2 regions of the Caballeronia sp. PC1 genome follow, and region 2 is predicted to be linked to the other one. Evidence: riboswitches for the same ligand, from Rfam matches in the RefSeq annotation. Region 2 holds a riboswitch; the other holds the start of a gene.
The links. Region 2 has a riboswitch for thiamine pyrophosphate ahead of LY284_RS14650 (FAD-dependent oxidoreductase). Riboswitches for the same ligand answer to the same signal wherever they lie in the genome.

Region 1: it holds a riboswitch for thiamine pyrophosphate, as region 2 does, so the genes downstream of both, thiC (phosphomethylpyrimidine synthase ThiC) here and LY284_RS14650 (FAD-dependent oxidoreductase) in region 2, are expected to answer to the same signal.

The regions. Positions count from the first base shown of each region.
Region 1 is NZ_JAJUBH010000001.1:1,659,879-1,663,287, forward strand. It holds gene LY284_RS08045 (DUF4397 domain-containing protein) at 1-206, opposite strand, end outside; gene LY284_RS08050 (EamA family transporter) at 531-1,472, opposite strand; TPP riboswitch at 1,692-1,833, shown strand; gene thiC (phosphomethylpyrimidine synthase ThiC) at 1,975-3,409, shown strand, end outside.
Region 2 is NZ_JAJUBH010000001.1:3,056,215-3,059,623, reverse strand. It holds gene thiS (sulfur carrier protein ThiS) at 1-179, opposite strand, end outside; gene LY284_RS14650 (FAD-dependent oxidoreductase) at 196-1,338, opposite strand; TPP riboswitch at 1,518-1,642, opposite strand; gene LY284_RS14645 (ABC transporter ATP-binding protein/permease) at 1,872-3,409, shown strand, end outside.

The sequences.
Region 1 (3,409 bases), 1.4 Mb from region 2:
GTCACGGTCTTGTACGCGAGATTCGGCTGCAGGATCTTGCCGTTGTCGTAGAAGTCGACGTTCGGCCCGCTCGGGATCGCGTGAATGAAATGGACTTCCGGCGGCGTGACGCCGATTTCCTTGCCGACATCGTCGGAGCTTCCGCCGCAAGCGGAGAGCAGAGCAGCGACGGCGCCGAGCGCGGCAGCGGTGCGGATGAGCTTCATGATTCACCTTCCTTTATTTTGATCGACACCTCGTTGGCCGGGTCCGGACGAAGGCTTGCGCCTGATTCGTGGACCCTGGTTCTGTTTTCTTTCTGGACCGATCGGTCGACGTCAATCGCGCCGGCGATGCGGGTGCCTGCCATCAGCAAAGGATGTGCCCCTGAGGGATGTGAATGGCCCGCTCGCGCCCTGCAAAGCCATGCAGGACGGGGCTTCCGGAATCGTTAGAGGAATTGTTCGGGAGGTGGGAAAGGCACGCGGCGAAGCGGCATCGAACGATGCAGCCCGCCGGTGCGCGAAGCGGCTTTTACAATGAAGGGACGCTCAGGCCAGCCCGCGCCGCCGATAGTCGAACCAGAACGAAAGCCCGACGGAAAGCAGGATGACGAGCGTCGCGATGACGGTCCACTGCGTGATGATCTCGCCGAGCAGCGCCGCGCCGAGCAGCACCGCGACGACCGGGTTCACGTACAGGCAACTCGTCGCGACGATCGTGCTCGTGTTGCGGATCAGGAAGTTATACGCGACATACGCGGCCATCGAACCGACGACCACGAGATAGACGAACGCAAGCCCGGCTCCCGGCGCGACGTGCGTGAGCCGCTCGCCGGACAACAGCGCGATGCCCGTCGCGATCAAACCGCCCAGCCCGATCTGCAAGGCCGTGGACATCAACAGATCGGAAGGCTGCGGCAGCCGGGTCGCGAGATGCGCGCCGCCCGCCCAGAAGATCGCCGCGCACAGAATGGCGAGTGTGCCGAACGTGGAACTCGGCGACGGATCGCCGTGATTCAGCAGCACGATGCCGACGAGACCCAACGCCACCGCGAACCACTCGCCCTTCGCGACCGCGCGGCCCGCGAGCGCGGTGAAGATCGTCGCGAAGAGCGGCACCGTGGCCACCATCACGGCGGCGGTGCCGGAGCCGACGGTGCGCATGCCGTAGGCCATCATCCCGCTGGACAGACCTTCGAGCAAGGTGCCGACGATCGCCGCGTTGCGCACTTCCCGCGCGCTGGGCCACACCGCCTTGCGATGCACCGCGATCGCGAGCAGCCCTACGCCCGCGAACAGGTTGCGCAGCCCGCCGAGCATGAGCGGCGGAAACGATTCGAGCGACAGGTGAATCCCGAGATACGTCGATCCCCACACGAGATAGACGACCGCGAGCGCGAGCGCCACCTGCCCCTTGAAGGAACGCGGCGCGCGAAACGGAAAACGGTCGGGGAAACTGAACGGCAGACGCGGCGGCGGCAGAGCGGACATGCATTACTCCGCGACGGCTGCGCGCCGGACGAAAACAGGCAAAACCAGACAGGACGGCATGACGGAAAACGAAGAGGCGGATGGCGCGAGAAGGGGCCGCTCGATCTTCGGGAAAACCCGGAAGTTCGCGGCGCCCGCCATTATGCAGTAAGCGCCCTCTACGAACGACGGAATTTGAAGATGGTTGCCAACACGCCACGCCACGGTGTAAGGTGGCGGCTGCTAACGCGGGGGTCCTGCGTTGCGCATCGCGATTTCAACCGGTTTCATCGATCGAATCGCTTCGTGCGGCGTGGGTGAGAAATACCCTTTGAACCTGATCTGGATAATGCCAGCGCAGGGAAGCGTTCGGGTTCGACGGTTTGCAGCATCCCGCCACTTCTTCCGAACCCGTACCTTTCCATCTCGTTCCTCCCTGTTTAGCTCCTGAGTCAGCCGAGCTCGGTGTCGCTCGTTCGCGTCGCGCTTCGGAAATAACCGTCCCACACAGGAGATACAACACATGAATGCCAACCCCAAGTTCCTGTCCGAGAACGCCGTCGTCGATGCCGCCGCCATCGCGCCCCTGCCGAACTCGCGCAAGGTCTACGTCGAAGGTTCGACGCCGGACATCCGCGTGCCGATGCGCGAAATCACGCAGTCGGACACGCCCGACGGCTTCGGCGCCGAGAAGAATCCGCCGGTCTACGTCTACGACACGTCGGGTCCGTACACCGATCCGGACGCGCACATCGACATTCGCTCGGGTCTGGAAGCGCTGCGCGGCGCGTGGATCGAGAAGCGCGGCGACACCGAGGAACTTGCGGGCCTGTCGAGCGAATACGGCCGCGAACGCGCCGCCGATGCGAAGACCGCCGAGCTGCGCTTTCCCGGCCTGCACCGCAAGCCGCGCCGCGCGCTCGAAGGCAAGAACGTCACGCAGATGCACTACGCGCGCGCCGGCATCGTCACGCCGGAGATGGAGTACATCGCGATCCGCGAAAATCAGCGGCGCGCGGAATATCTCGAAAGCCTGAAGTCGAGCGGCCCGAACGGCGAAAAGCTCGCGGCGATGATGGGCCGTCAGCACGCCGGACAAGCGTTCGGCGCAGCGGCGTTCGGCAAGGATGCGCTCAAGGAAATCACGGCCGAATTCGTGCGCGAGGAAGTGGCGCGCGGCCGCGCGATCATCCCGGCGAACATCAATCACCCGGAAAGCGAGCCGATGATCATCGGCCGCAACTTCCTCGTGAAGATCAACGCGAACATCGGCAATTCGGCGGTGAGCTCGTCGATCGGCGAGGAAGTCGACAAGATGACGTGGGCGATCCGCTGGGGCGGCGACACGGTGATGGATCTCTCGACCGGCAAGCACATCCACGAAACGCGCGAGTGGATCGTGCGCAACTCGCCGGTGCCCATCGGCACGGTGCCGATCTATCAGGCGCTCGAAAAAGTCAACGGCAAGGCCGAAGACCTGACCTGGGAAATCTTCCGCGACACGCTCATCGAGCAAGCCGAACAAGGCGTCGATTACTTCACGATCCACGCGGGCGTGCGCCTGCAATACGTGCCGCTGACGGCCAACCGCATGACCGGCATCGTGTCGCGCGGCGGCTCGATCATGGCCAAGTGGTGCCTCGCGCATCACAAGGAAAGCTTCATCTACGAGCACTTCGAAGACATCTGCGAAATCATGAAGCAATACGATGTCTCGTTCTCGCTCGGCGACGGCCTGCGCCCCGGCTCGATCTACGACGCCAACGACGAAGCCCAGCTCGGCGAACTGAAGACGCTCGGCGAACTGACGCAGATCGCATGGAAGCACGACGTGCAGGTGATGATCGAAGGCCCCGGCCACGTGCCGATGCAGCTCATCAAGGAGAACATGGACCTGCAACTGGAATGGTGCGACGAAGCGCCCTTCTACACGCTCGGGCCGCTCACGACGGATATCG
Region 2 (3,409 bases):
GACACGACATCGAGCTTGTCGCCGGACGCGAGCGTTTTCGTGGCATGCTCGCCGCGCGCGACGAACTGGCCGTTCAACGCGACGGCGAACGGCGGCTTCGCGCCGAACGCGGCGAGCGCCTCGGTGACGGTGGTCGCATCGGGCAAATCGAAAACGCGCTGATTGATATGGATGTTCATGGTGCTTTCCTGAGTGCTAGAGCGCGGCGACGGCCGTTTCGTCGTGAAGCAGTTCGGGCCAGCGCGCGGCGTCTCGAAATGCCGTGAAGGCGTCGTGGTCGGCAACCTCGCCGGAATTGAGCGCCTGCGCCAGGTGACACGCGCTATCCGCGACTTCCGGCGCGATCATGAAACCGTGCCGGTACAGGCCGTTCACGCGCAAGGTCCGCGCCCCGTCCCAGACAATGGCCGGGCGATGATCGGGCAAGGTCGGCCGGCAGTGCGCATTCAGCTCGAGAATGCGCGCCTCGCCGAAACCCGGATGCACGGCGAACGCCGCGCTCAGCAGTTCGAGCGCGGAACGCACCGTCACCGGCGACATGTCTTCGCCTTCGACCTCCGTCGCGCCGATCACATACACATCGTTCTCCTTGGGCGCGATATAGAGCGGATAGCGCGGATGCAGCAGCCGCACAGGCCGCGACAACCCGATACCCGGCGCGTGCACACGCGCGACTTCACCGCGAATGCCGCGCAGCGCGGGCCACGCGGGCTTGCCGCCGAGCCCCCGGCAATCGATGATCCAGCGCGCGTCCGGCATGGCATCGACGGCCGTATTCCAGTGCGTGCGCACGCCGCGCGCGGCAAGCCCGGCCGCGAGCGCGGCGAGCGCCTGACGATTGTCGAGCTGTCCCTCATTCGGCAACATCCAGCCTTGCGGAAAACGCGTTCCGAGCGCAGGCTCGGCTTGCGCGAGCTGCGCGCCCGCGAGCTTGATGAAACCGCCGTCGAGCAGAGCGGGCGGCGAATTGGCGCGCAACCGGCGCTCGAAAAGCGGCGCCTCGGCGCGATCGGCGCCGTGCCAGACGACGAGCGTGCCGTTGCGCTGAAAGAACACCGGCTCGGGCAATTGCGCGATGAGCTTCGGCCAGCGTTCCAGCGACGCCGCCCCGAGCCCGACGACGAGCGGCTCCGCGCTCGCCGCCTCCGCGAGCGGCGCGAGCATCGCGGCGGCGACCCACGCCGCCGACTGCGTGCCAGCCGCGTCGCCGCGTTCGTAGAGCGCGACGTCATGCCCCGCGCCCGCGAGCTGCCAGGCGACGAGCCGCCCGACGAGCCCGCCGCCCACGACGGCGAATTCCGGCCGGCGCGCGGCGGCGCCCTGTTCGATCCTGTTCAATTCGATGTCTCCTTAGTGCGCCGGTGCGGCAAGAGGAGACGGCGTTCGCGATCTCGACCGTGCGGACATGGCGCCACATCACAAGGACGAAATCAGCGGAGAAAGCGGCTCGGCGTGATTCGGCACGCGCCGGGCGCAAAGGGAGGACTGAAAGAGACGGAAGAAATGGCGCGAACGGTGCGCGATTTCCGGAAACTTCCCTCGCCGGTATTACCCGGATCGGGTGCAAAGGGTCTCTCTCAGCCTCGCCGCGCTGACCGCCATATTGGCCGCCGATGCACGCGAAGCACCCCTGTTTCGTCGAGGATCATTAAAACATGAAAGCCGAACCCGCTGCAAACCGGGATTGCCCGCCTTTTATCGTGCCCCGCGGCACTCTGGCACAATGCCGCGAACACGGTTCGCCGAACCATCGCGTGAAATTAAGCGGGCGTTAAGAGAATCCCGGAACAATTTGCCGAGCCGGAATGGGCCGTCCCATTCGGCCGCGAACGTAAAAATCGGGCGCCTCGATGCGCATCAGCAGGAAGCTCATGACCAACACTCAAATCGAAAACACGCAGCAGAAGGCCGACGAAGTCTCCGCGTGGAGCCTCATCAAGCCCTATTGGATTTCGGAGGAGCGAGGCGTCGCGTGGGGCCTGCTCGTCGCGATCATCGCCATCAACATGACGGTCGTGTGGATCAACGTGCGGCTCAACAGCTGGAACGCCGACTTCTACAACGCGCTGCAAAACAAGAACGTCAAGGATTTTCCGCATCTGCTGCTGATCTTCACCGGCCTCGCGTTCGCGTACATCCTGCTCGCGGTGTACGGCCGATATTTGCGCCAGATGCTCGCGTTCCGCTGGCGGCAGTGGCTCACCAACCGCTTTCTGGAGCAATGGCTCGGCGACAAGGCGTTCTACCGGATCGAGCGCGACCGCCTCGCCGACAACCCCGACCAGCGTATTTCCGACGACCTGCAATCCTTCGCCACGACGACGCTTTCGCTGTCCCTCGACCTGCTTTCGACGCTCGTCACGCTCGTCACCTTCATCACGATTCTCTGGACCATCGCGGGCGCGCTGACGTTTTCGCTCGGCGGCACGCCGATCACCATTCCGGGCTATATGGTGTGGGCCGCCGCGCTCTATGCGATTCTCGGCTCGCTCATCATCCAGAAGGTCGGCCATCCGCTCGTGTCGATCAATTATCAGCAACAGAAGGTGGAGGCGGATTTCCGCTTCGGCCTGATCCGCGTGCGCGAGAACGCCGAGCAGATCGCCTTCTACGACGGCATCTCGACCGAAACCGCCAACGCGAAGACCATCTTCCAGCGCATCCGCGACAACTGGTGGATGATCATGAAGTACACGAAGCGCATGACCTTCGTGCTGAGCTTCTACGGGCAGATCGCGATCATCTTTCCGATCATGGTCGCGGCGCCGCGCTACTTCGCGGGCGCGTTCTCCTTTGGCGTGCTGATGCAGATTTCGTCGGCGTTCGGCACGGTCAGCGATTCGTTTTCCTGGTTCATCAACAGTTATTCGACACTGGTCGAATGGCGCGCCACGGTGAATCGTCTGCGCGAATTCAAGCGCGTAATGCGCTCCACGCATATCCGCGAGGAAACGTCGCCGGCGACGGAACACGGCGGCATCAATCTGCATTACACGAGCACGCCTTCGCTCACGACCAACGGACTCATGCTCGCGCTGCCGAACGGCACGCCGCTCTCGCGTGTGGCGAACGTATCGATCGAGCCGGGATCGCGCTGGCTGGTAGTCGGGCCGTCGGGATCGGGCAAGAGCACGCTGATGCGCGCGCTCGCGGGCCTGTGGCCGTTCGGCGACGGATCGATCGACGCGCCCGTCGACGCGAAGATGATGTTCATTCCGCAAATGAGCTATCTGCCGATCGGCACGCTGCGCGCGGCGCTGTCGTATCCGTCGCCGGGCGGCACGTTCAGCGACGACGAATCGCGCGAAGTGTTGCGTCTGTGCAATCTCGAAGGGTATGCGGACCGGCTGGAAGAAAACGCGCATTGGGCGCGCAGTCTTTCGCCAGGCGAGCAGCAAAGGCTTGCCGC